Regions from separate parts of the Bradyrhizobium sp. 604_D8_N2_3 genome, predicted to be linked through region 1. Evidence: riboswitches for the same ligand, from Rfam matches in the RefSeq annotation. Region 1 holds a riboswitch; the other holds the start of a gene.
What was found. A riboswitch is a leader RNA that binds a small molecule or an ion and turns the genes downstream of it on or off. The one in region 1 is predicted to bind cobalamin.
Positions count from the first base shown of each region.

Region 2: it holds a riboswitch for cobalamin, as region 1 does, so the genes downstream of both, AB7245_RS24480 (TonB-dependent receptor domain-containing protein) here and AB7245_RS16115 (TonB-dependent receptor) in region 1, are expected to answer to the same signal.

Region 1 is NZ_JBPWPM010000001.1:3,396,182-3,401,789, reverse strand. Features, by position in the region: gene AB7245_RS16120 (PepSY domain-containing protein) at 1-156, opposite strand, end outside; partial or broken gene AB7245_RS16115 (TonB-dependent receptor) at 169-2,540, opposite strand; cobalamin riboswitch at 2,656-2,857, opposite strand; gene AB7245_RS16110 (histidine phosphatase family protein) at 2,929-3,501, shown strand; gene cobT (nicotinate-nucleotide--dimethylbenzimidazole phosphoribosyltransferase) at 3,508-4,560, opposite strand; gene cobF (precorrin-6A synthase (deacetylating)) at 4,571-5,320, opposite strand; gene AB7245_RS16095 (energy-coupling factor ABC transporter permease) at 5,367-5,608, opposite strand, start outside.
Region 2 is NZ_JBPWPM010000001.1:5,143,679-5,149,286, reverse strand. Features, by position in the region: gene AB7245_RS24505 (adenylate/guanylate cyclase domain-containing protein) at 1-294, shown strand, start outside; gene AB7245_RS24500 (hypothetical protein) at 421-597, shown strand; gene AB7245_RS24495 (hypothetical protein) at 750-962, shown strand; gene AB7245_RS24490 (hypothetical protein) at 1,065-1,322, shown strand; gene AB7245_RS24485 (hypothetical protein) at 1,451-1,672, shown strand; cobalamin riboswitch at 1,748-1,961, shown strand; gene AB7245_RS24480 (TonB-dependent receptor domain-containing protein) at 2,076-4,193, shown strand; gene AB7245_RS24475 (DUF6925 family protein) at 4,211-5,221, shown strand; gene AB7245_RS24470 (hypothetical protein) at 5,283-5,608, shown strand, end outside.

The DNA.
Region 1 (5,608 bases):
GCCAGCCACCGGCGCGAGCCCGGCAAAACGTTCCGCTTCCGCCAATGACGGAAACGGGACGAAGTGCATCACGATTCCGCTCGCGAACCACATCGCGAACAGCAGGCAGAACGCGATCCCGAGCCAGCGATGCAGCAGCACGATCGCGTTCATCATGTGGTCAGCGCCCTACCATTTGAACGCGGCCGAGAGCTCATAGGTCCTGGGCGCACCGAGCAGGATCTGGTCGGGATAGAACGGATCGCCCCAGATCGCGTAGCGCTTGTTGGTGATGTTGCGCACGCGGAAGCCCAGACGGGCCTGGTCGACCGCGTTGAACACCGTCTTCGGGATGTCGACGAAGGCGTAGACGTCGGCGACGGTGTAGGCCTTCATCGTCACGACGTTGGCATCGGTGTTGTAGCGGTCGCCGACATAGCGGCCCGTGATGCCGAGCTCCACCGGCCAGGGCGTGAAGAACCGGTACGACGCACCGGCATTGGCCACGACACGCGGCACGTTCGGCGGCGTGTTGCCGGAGAACGAACCACCGGCAAAATTGTAGTCGGCATAGCGTGCATCGACATAGGCGATGTTGCCCCAGAGCCGCAGGGGATCGATCGGGCGTACGGCCGCGGCGAGCTCGACGCCCTTCGACTCCTGCCGTCCCGCGATGTTGAGCTGCATGCCGCCAGCCGCCGCATAGACGTTCTTGCGCTCGATATCGTAGGCCGAGAACGACCATTCCGCCCTGTTGTTCCACAACAGATGCTTGACGCCCGTCTCATAGGTGCGCGAGGTCGTCAGGTCGAGCGGCTGGGCTGGCCCAAGCAGGAAGATGTTGTTGGCTGAGACGTCAGCACCGGTCGCGTACTGACTGAAGAAGGTCAGGCCGGGAACGGCGTCCCAGGTATAGCCAATGCGACCCGTCGTCGGGACCCAGGACTTCGAGAACGGGAAGTTCGCCTTTTCCAGCCCGGCGGCGTCGGTCGAGTTGCGGTCAAGCCCGATATGCTCGACGCGGAGGCCGCCGACCAGCGCGAAGGTTCGCGTGAGCTTCACCCGGTCCTCGAACGACAGCGCCTCGTTGTCGATGCGCGCGGTCTGCTGCTGCGTCGTGAGCAGGCCGTAAAGGCCACGGTCGGGATTGACGAGCGAGACGTAATCGTCCGGGAAGTTGGCCGCGCCTGGCCTGACGAAATCGAGATAGCTGGACGAAAGTGTCGTGACCAGGCGGTTGTCGAAGCCTGCGATATTAGCGTCCCAAATCAGGTCGGTAATGTTGCCGACAAGGCGTTGGCTATGTGCAACATAGAAGCGCTCGCGATCGACCATGTTCGAGTTGGGCAGGCCCGTACTGGCATTGAAAGCCTCGATCTCGTTGTTGAACCAGGTACGCTCCGCGCCATAGGCATAGGCTTGGCTCTTCAGCGTCAGGTCAGGCGCCAGCTTCAGTTCGAAGCCGCCGCGCAGCCACACCTCTTGTGCCACGTTGCGGTTGTCGAGAACGTTGTAATTGGTGTTGAAGGTACGATCGTCGATCGTGATCGCACCGAGATTCGTTTTGTTGAAGTTCGAGACGTAATTGCCCGAAACAATCCCGCTCGTCGCATGCGAACTGCTGAAGGCGACCGGTACCAGCGGTGCGCCCCAATAGGCCTTCGAGCGATCTTCCCGGTACTCGATCGCGCCCCAGATCTTGAGGCTGTCGGAGATGCGGTAATTGAGCTGGCCAGACACATCCAGCGTCTTGGTATTGGTGTCGTCGGCAAAGCCATTGAGCGAGGCGCGGCTGATGTCGAAGCGGTAGTCGAGCCCCTGCAAATTGGTGCTGCCGCCCGAGCCGTAATGGACGCCGAACGAGTTGAGCGAATCCCAGGAGAAGTCAGCGTCATTCCGGATCGGCCCGGTGTGTGGCTGCTTCGTGATCAAGTTGATTGCGCCACCGGCGGCACCTTCGCCCGACATTAGCGAGGCCGGACCTTTCAAAAATTCCACGGCTGCGAGATTGGCCGTATCCGTGATCCGCGAGGTCATGTTCTGCGGACCGATCTTGATGCCGTTGTAGAGCATGTTGATCTGGCTGTTGGTGAAGCCACGCATGGAGAAAGCCGCGGGCTCGGCCGGATTGTCGCCGGAGGTGACACCGACCGCGCCCTGCGCAACCTCCGACACGGTGCGATAGCCCTGCTCCCGCATGGTCTCGGCCGAGATGACCTCGACGGTCGCGGGGTCTCCTGCACGGTCAGGCCGAGGCGCGAGGCGCTCTCGGCAACCACATTGGTGTTGAGCGGCGTCTGCGCCGCCGCGGTCGGCACGACGGGCTTGGCCGCGGCCGATGCGGCCGCTGGCCTGCGCGATGCTGCGCGGCGTGGGCTCTGCGCGTCCCGGGCCGCCGGCTTTGCCGGTTTGCGGGATTGGGCGGGCGACACCTCGACCGGCGGCAGCGGCTCGCGGGCCTGCTGCGCCAGCGCTGCGGGCAGATCGGCGACTGCAAATGAAGTAAGCGCGGCGGAAGCGAGCAGGAAGCAACGCGGTCGTACAAGACGAATGGAAGACACAGTTCGGGACCTCGGTATGACGTCAGTGGCACGTCACAGCGAACCAGGTCCCACCTCCGGCCTTTGAGCCTTCCGATGAAGCCGAATGTCTGTACTCCCCGACCGACATCTTCGCGTGTGACCACGGCTGACGGCAGGTCTCCTGGCTCGCGGGTCAGTACCTTGCATCGCCTTCCCGGGACCGAGATACCCAGTGGCTCGTGACGCAAGATTCGCCGCTTACAGTTGCGGGGGCAGCCGCGGCATTGGGGACAAAATCCCCGCACCGCATTCCCTTTTCATCCCCACTCGGGGAAACCGTCAAAGCCATCTAGGATTACCGACAAGACAGAGTCAATGTGCCGGTGCGACGTTATTACCACCGCGACCAACTTCCTTGGAGATAGGTATGGAAGGCGAGACCTTCCTCTGGCTGATACGGCATGCGCCCGTCGACGGCGTCAAAGGGACGATCCATGCGGCCGACGCGCCCGCCGATCTCGGCGATCGCGTGCAACTGGAGGCGTTGCGGCAGAGGCTTCCGCCAGATGCTGCGAGCTTGGCGAGCCCGGCGCGACGTACGGTTGAGACGGCGCGCGCGCTGGGACTCGAACCCGCGTTGGTGCCCGAATTAAGTGAGCAGGATTTTGGCGACTGGACCGGCCGGCGGCATGACGAGCTCGCGGCGACCGGCGGCGAGACCTATGCGCAGTTCTGGAGCGATCCGGCGCACGGGCGGCCGCCGGGCGGCGAAAGTTTTGAGGATCAGGTCGTGCGCGTCCGGCTGGGTCTCTCGCAAATCGGCGCCGGCTCGGCAACGCTCGTCGTTCACTCCGGCACCATCCGCGCCGCGCTCTGCATTGCGCTGGATCTGACACCACAAGCGGCCCTGCGCTTCGTGATCGATCCGTTGTCACTGACCCGGATCGACCGGCTCGCCACCGGCTGGCGCGTCGTCGCGGTCAATCAGCGCGCGGCTTGAGCCGGGTCAGGCCGGGCGATCCGGCACATTGGCCTGCGCGAAGGTCGCCATGCCGTTGTGAAGGCTGCACGCGAGCCGCACCAGCGGCAGCGCGATGGCCGCACCCGATCCTTCGCCGAGCCTGAGATCGAGGCTGATCAACGGCTGCACGTTCAGCGCACGCAACACCAGCCGATGCCCCTGCTCCGCCGATTGATGCGACGGCAGCAGGAATGGCTGGCACGACGGGTTCAGCCGTACCGCCGCCAGCGCCGCCACCGATACGATGAAGCCATCGATCAACACGGGAACGCGGGCTTGCGCAGCCGCAATGATGGCGCCGCAAATCGCCGCGATTTCGAGGCCGCCGACGGCGCACAGGATTTTTTCCGGCGAAGCGCCCGCAATGCCGTGATGCGCAATCGCCGCATCGATCACACCCGCCTTGTGCGCGCGGCCGGCCGCGTCGACGCCGGTACCGCTGCCCGCGATCTCCTCGGCACTGATGCCGAGCAGGCTCGCCGCAATCGCCGCCGACGTCGTGGTATTGCCGATGCCCATCTCGCCGAAGATCAGGAGATCGGGCCTGCCGGCTGCCGCGCGCGCGACTGCGCGCTGACCGGCTTCGAAGGCGAATGCCAGCTCCGTGGGGGTGAGCGCTGCTTCCACGCTGAAGTCGCGCGTGCCGCTGCGCGGCTTGTCGGTGACGATTCCTGCCATCTCCTCCTGTGCCAGCGTGCCGGCGTCGACGACCTCCAGGCCTGAGCCAAGCTCACGCGCCAGCACCGAGATCGCGGCACCGCCCGAGGCAAAATTCGCCATCATCGCGATGGTCACTCCTTGCGGATAGGCCGACACGCCCTGCGCGACGATGCCGTGATCGCCGGCGAAGACGATGATCGGCACTCGCGCAGCGCGCGGTTGCTCGGTCGCCTGCAGGCCCGCAAGCTCGACCGCAAGCTGCTCCAGCCGGCCGAGCGCGCCGGCCGGTTTTGTGAGTTGCGCCTGACGCGCGAGCGCCGCCTCGCGATGGACAGCGGAGACCTCGGGGCATTTCCGGGTGACCCATTCGGGGAGCATGCTGCCTCGCTTACGGCCTGCGCTTGAGAATGTAGCTGTCCATGATCCATCCGTGCCGCTCGCGCGCATCCTGTCGCGCGGCGACGATGCGCGGGCCGATCTCGGCCAGAACGCCCGACATGACGATCTGATCGTGCATACCGAGATAGGCGCCCCACCAGATGTGCAGCCCGGCTGGATCGAGCGACTGGAAAGCCGTGCCGCCGTCGAGCATCACCACCACGGTATCGACGCCCTGCGGCCAGCCGCCTTCGCGCAAGCGGCGCCCCGTCGTGACCAGGAAGGGCTCGCCGATGTCGTTGAGCGGCAGCGCATGCGCCGCGCACAGCGCCTGGATCGAGGTGATGCCCGGCACGACCTCGATATCAGGCAAGGGATCGAGCCGCCGCGCAATGCGCAGCGAGGAATCGTACAGCGAGGGATCGCCCCAGATCAGCAGCGCGACCTTGCCTTTACCTTCGAGATGGCTGGCGATCGTCCGCGACCACGCCGCGGCCACGGCATCGTGCCAGTCGTCCACGCCCTTGTGATAGTCCGCTTCACCGGCATCGCGCACAGGAAGATCGAACTCGGCAATGCGCGTCGTTGGATTGGTGAGTACATCCGCGCAGATCGTCCGCCTGAGATCTGCGAGATCGGACTTCGCCGTCCCCTTGCGCGGGATCAGGATGAGATCGGCCGCGTTGATGGCTTGAACGGCGGCGCGCGTGAGCTGCTCGGGATCGCCGCAACCGATGCCTATCAGGGAGAGTGTCAGCATCGTGAGTGCGAAGGGCGGCCATCACGGCCGCCCGTTCGCTTGTCTCTCAAGCCGCGTTATGCAAACGCGGGGTAACGAGGCCGGGCGCGGTGACGCCGCGCAGCGACTTCGCCAGCGCCAGCACACCGAGGTCGGCCAGCGGCTCGATCACGATGACGAGCGCGTAGGAGGCCGCGAAGGTCGCGATGTTGACGAGGTTGGTCGCACCGAAGCCCGAGCCATAGAGCGCCCAGAACGCAACCCAGGCGATGACGCCGGCCTGATACGTGGTCGACAGCGCCAGCGCCT
Region 2 (5,608 bases), 1.7 Mb from region 1:
GAGATCGATCGTCTGGCGGTGGCCGGCCAAAGCGCAACGCAGGCCATTTTCGAGGTGATGAGCAAGGCGCACGGGCTCAGCGTCCCGCAGGAGAGCCTGCGCGCGCGCTACGCCGAAGGCCTCGCCGCCTACCGCGCGCAACGCTTCGACGAGGCTCGCGCCGCGTTCAATGCAGCGCTCGAAGCCGTGCCCGGCGACGGTCCCTCGCGCACGCTGCTCGGCCGCATCGCGCAGTTCGAGGCCAATCCGCCGGACGCAGCTTGGGATGGTGCCTGGCGGCTGGAGCAGAAATAGCCGTTCTTGCTGGGCTTGCACCGCCCTTGCTGGAAAAAACGTTTCTACTGGATAACGATGTTCGCCGTGACCTATTTCTCAGGCTTAGGTTTGACGTCCCTTGTGGCGTTTGATGGGGACACGCCGATGACAGAACTTCATGACAGGCTGGAACGGTTCGAGACGCTCACCGCCGAATGCGAGCTGATTGCCAAGCTCGCCACCGACAGCACCAAGCGCGAGTTCTATCTGAGACTCTCGGAGCAGTACCGTCAGCTGGCGGTGGATATGCGGAAGGCGATCGCGACCAAGGCCGCGGCCTGACGCCACCTGCAATCCGTTCTTAATGTTTGGCGCGCATCCTTTGAGGATGCGAGCGTCGCGATCATGATTGCTCGCATTGGGAATGCCGAGGTCCGTTGCGGTGCAGCGCATCTCGCTGACGTCGCTTTGCCGCTCCTAACCAGGGCAATCCCATGCGCCTTCTCGCAGTCCTCATCTTCGCGCTCATGACGGCCGCCTGCAACCAGGAGCAGGACATCACCGGCTCGACCCCGGTCTGTGCGATGCGGAACTACAGCTCCTACAATCCCCGCGACATGAACCAGTGCGTTGCCGCCTGCAAGGCGTGCGACCACGGCAACACCGTCACCTGCACCACGTCATGCACCCTCAAGGGTGCCCACTGAGCGGCGGCGCTGGCTGGAGCTAGCGCTGAGGGTGCTCGGGCACCGGAACGATTCACATGGGTTAGTCATTGAAGCGGCAGGCAGGACGCGGAGTCCTATGGAATGGGTATGCTCGATCCCGGTCGGTTCCTGGTGTCGTGCTCGCATTGCGATGCATGGCCGATGGCGGCCAACGTCAAACGTTCGAGCTGGTCTTCGTCGCCGCACGAGGTCCGCTTCGTATGCCCGCGCTGTCGCCGCGAGGAGACCGCCATCATCTCGGCCTCCGGTGAGCTGACCCCGATCCGGCGCATCGACGCTCCGCTGCGCGACGTCACCGCGGCCTGGGCTCAGGCCCAGCGGCCAAGAGGTCGGGCGTAGCCCGCCCGTCACAGGACCAAGAGATCGGGCGTAGTCGGCTCTGCGCAACGCCTTGCGCGGTCCTTTTTTGGAACCCGGCCTACGCCGACGCGTTTCCGCTCCGACATCAACGCACCGAGGCCCTGCGAATGATCAGCGAGCATTTCGACACCCGCACCCGGATCAACATGAAGCTGGCGCTGGATCGGGTCTGCCGCAATCGCCCGGTCGGCGAGGACCATTGCTTTCGCAGGTCCGTTGCCGAGAACATCATCCGCTGCGCGCTCACAGGCCGCACCGGCATCGGCCAGCTCGTCGATGCCGGCGAGCGGGCGATGATCAGGACGCGTTCGGAGCGGGAGACGGCCTGATTGCGCCGGCTCAATCTCCGGTGCGGTGCTTTGCCCGTCATGCAACCGGCCGATTGACTCTCCGCTTGCCCGCCCCGTAGATTGGCCGGTGACGGTTCTCCTCACGGAGATCAAAAGGGAACGTGGTGCGAGGTTTTCCCGATACCGGGATATTCTCAACGCCACGGCTGCCCCCGCAACTGTAAGCGGTGAATCTTTCGTCATATGCCACTGGGAATCTCGGTCCTGGGAAGGCGACGTAAGGTAACGACCCGCGAGCCAGGAGACCTGCCGTCAGCCGTGGTCACACGCGAAGATGTCGGTCGGGGAGTACAGACATTAGCTTCACCGGAGCAATCGAACGCTCTGCCGTGAAACCTCGTTCGCTGTGACGTGCCACTGACGTCATACCGAGGTTACAAGAGTGTCCCGTATTGTCTTTGCCGCCAGGCGCTTCCGCGCCGGCGTTGTCGCGTTCGTTTCCCTGTATTCGCTCGATCTGTCCATTGCCCAGGCCCAGCAATCGGCATCGCCCGATCTGCTGCCGCCGGTCGAGGTCGCGCCGACCGAGCGTCCGGCCAAGCCGCAAGTCGCGCGGCCTGCGCCGGACAAGCCCGAGCGGCAGCGCGTCGCTCGGTTGCCGAAACCCGAGCTGGTGCCGGCGTCGCCCCCGGTTGCCGGGGTATCCGCGGCCAACCTGTTTCCGACGGTCGTCGTCAGTCCGACGGGCGTTGTCACTCCGACCAATCTGGTTGCGAGCTCGGTGACGGTTCTGACCGCCAGAGACATGGAGCGCGATCAGCGCCGGACCGCATCCGATGCGCTGAGCGCGGTTCCTGGCCTGAACCTCGTGCAGACCGGCGGTCCGGGCGGACAGACGTCGATCTTCATGCGCGGAACGAATTCCAACCACACCAAGGTCCTGATCGACGGCATCGATGTCAGCGATCCCGGCAACCCGAACCGTTCGTTTGATTTCGGCCAGTTGCTCACCTCCGACATTCAGCAGATCGAAGTCCTGCGCGGTCCGCAGGGCGGTCTCTACGGCGCAGACGCGCTGGGGGGCGTGATCTCCATCGTGACGAAGAAGGGCGACGGTCCCGCCCGCGCCACCGGCTCGGTCGAGGGAGGCTCGTTCGGAACGTTCAATCAAACTGCAAGTCTGAGCGGTTCACAGGACCACTTCAACTATGCCTTCAACGTCGCGCATTTCCACGCGAACGACGTGCCGGTGACACCGGTCGAATTGCTGCCGCCGGGGCAGAAGGCGATCGGCAACTATTACGACAACATGACCTATTCGACGAAGCTTGGCGCCGAATTGAGCGAAAACCTGACGCTCAACGGCGTCGCGCGGTATACTGACGCCACCCTGCGCTTTACCGGAGACACTTTCGATCCCGTCACATCCGCGAGCTTTCCCGCGGCCGCGCAAAGCACGCAGACGGTGCACCAGCTCTTCACGCGCGGGGAGGCGGTCTGGTCCGCTCTCGACGACCGGATGAAAAGCTATTTCGGCGTCAACTACACCAATCACTGGAACTACAACATCTCGCCCGGCAACGCGATGGCCACGATCACGACCGGCGACCGCGTCAAGTATGATTGGCACACCACGACCCAGCTCGCGCCCAACAACAATGTCATCATTGGTGCGGAGCATGAGACCGAAACACTGCAAACGGCGACGGTTTCGGCGCAAAACGTCAACAAGGCCGGATATATGGAGCTGCAGTCCCAGTTCCGGGATCGAGTCTTCTTCACGGCCAACGTCCGGCAGGACGACAACGAGCGGTTTGGAGAGCATCCGACCTTTCGTCTGGCGTCTGCCGTGATCGTGCCGGTCACGGATACGAAGTTCAAGGGAAGCTACGGCACGGGGTTCAAGGCGCCGACGCTTAACCAGCTTTACGTCAGCTTTCCCGCGTTCTTCTTCTTTGCAAATCCCAACCTCAGGCCCGAGGAAAGCGTCGGATTCGACGCCGGCTTCGAGCAACCCTTGTTTGGCGATCGCGTTCGCTTCGGGTCGGCCTACTTCCGCAACAACATCACGGACCTGATCCAGAGCACGTTCGATCCCCTGACGTTCACGAGCACCAACACCAATATCGGCAAGGCGATCACGGAGGGCACGGAGAGCTTCGTCGCGGCTGCGATCACGGACCGGCTTCGCGTTCGTGCCGACTACACTTTTACCCGCGCGGTGGATGCGACGGCGGGACTGGAGCTGCTGAGGCGTCCGAAGGAGAAGTGGAGCGCAAATGTCATCTGGAATCCGATCGACCCGCTCACATTGTCCGCAACCGTGTTGCACGTCGGGAGTTTCGTCGATGGTAACCGCGACTTCAGCATTCTGCGTCTGCTGGCTCCGGCCTACACTGTCGTCAACGTCGCAGCCGAATATCTGGTCACCGACCAGGTGAAGGTGTTCGGCCGGGTCGATAATCTCGCCAATGTGCACTATCAAAATCCGACTGGCTTTCTGCAGCCGGGACTGGGCGTCTATGGCGGCATTCGCCTGGCGAATTACGACGTCAGATAGCGAGAGAGAGAAGCCTCATGACGACGGCCGATCCGCTCATGGACCTGATCGCAAGCCAGCTTGCCGACGCTGAGGCCGGCTGGAGCGTCGGCACGTTCGGTGCCATTGCCGAGTTCACACGCGAGCCCGGTGAGGCCTTCGATATGGAGCAGTCGCGCAACGGGGGCAGCGTCGTGACGCAGAAGGGTGGGATGCGCGTTGTCTCCCACCCGGGCCTGCGCCTGATAGCATCGGAATCGCCGACCACGGAGAGCTGGAGCCACCGCATCGCATTGTGCCTTCCGCATGAAGCCAGCGCCATGAGTGGTCGTACCGTGCTGACCGAGCTCGGTCCGGATATCGAGGCGCTCCTGACGAGGGATCGCAGCGGCATCCTGTTCGACCTTGGCCTCGGAACGTTGCAGGTCGACGCCTGCATCCGCGTCAGCGATGCCGATGCCGTCGCCGCGCTCAGGAGCCGCACGGGCCAATCCGTGTTCGCGCCCGAAAGCGACGCCATGCGGATCATTCTGGCCGCCAATCCGCACCGCGTCTTCACCAGCCGTATCGGGCGCGCCGAGGTATTCCAGCCGATCCCGCCGCCGGGTGGGCGAAGCCCTGACGGCCCGCACACCCACGTCCTGCCAAAGCTGCTCGCGCATCGCCGCACCCATGCCGCCACCGAGCCGCTGCCTGAGTGGTGGATCCCCTGCGCGCATCTCTATCCGGCCCATCCGCTGCGCGATCAGCTCGGCCGCAAGCGCGCTTTTCGGCCGGATCATCACGCAGCCTTCCAGGCGCTGCTCGAACTCTATGGGCTGCCGGAGCTGACGGCGTGCAAGAGGGCCGTGGTCGAGGCGGTCGCGAAGGGGCGGGGACCTGAGATGGTGACGCTTCCGCCCGATCGCACGGCGCGCGCCACCGTTCGCGTGGCCTTGCGTCAATTGGCGGCCAAGGAGCCGCACACGGCGGCACTCGCCGCCTGGCTTGCCGCCTACGACCGGCGCGATCCAGCCGAGACTGAAGATCCCATGGAGGCTCTTCACTGAGTCAGACGTGATGCTACGTTCCAGCAAAATTGTGCTACAAATCCTACAAGGAGATCGTTCCATGACTGTCACCATCCTGCCGCCCCACGCCGACCGTTTCCGCCTTCATCCGGTCGCGTCGCGCCTCGCGCCGATGTTCTGCTTTGCGCTGCTGACGGTGTCATGCGCGCTCGCGAGCTTCGCGCTTGCCTGCGCGACGCCGTTTGCGGCGTTCGCCGTCGTCGCCGCCGCAATGCTGCCGATGCGTCCGGCGCTGCTCGTCGTCACTGGCGCCTGGCTCGTGAACCAGACCATCGGCTTCGGCGTGCTGCACTATCCCATCGATGGCAGCACCATCGCCTGGGGCTTTGTCATCGGTGCTGCCGCGTTGCTGTCGACGGCAGCGGC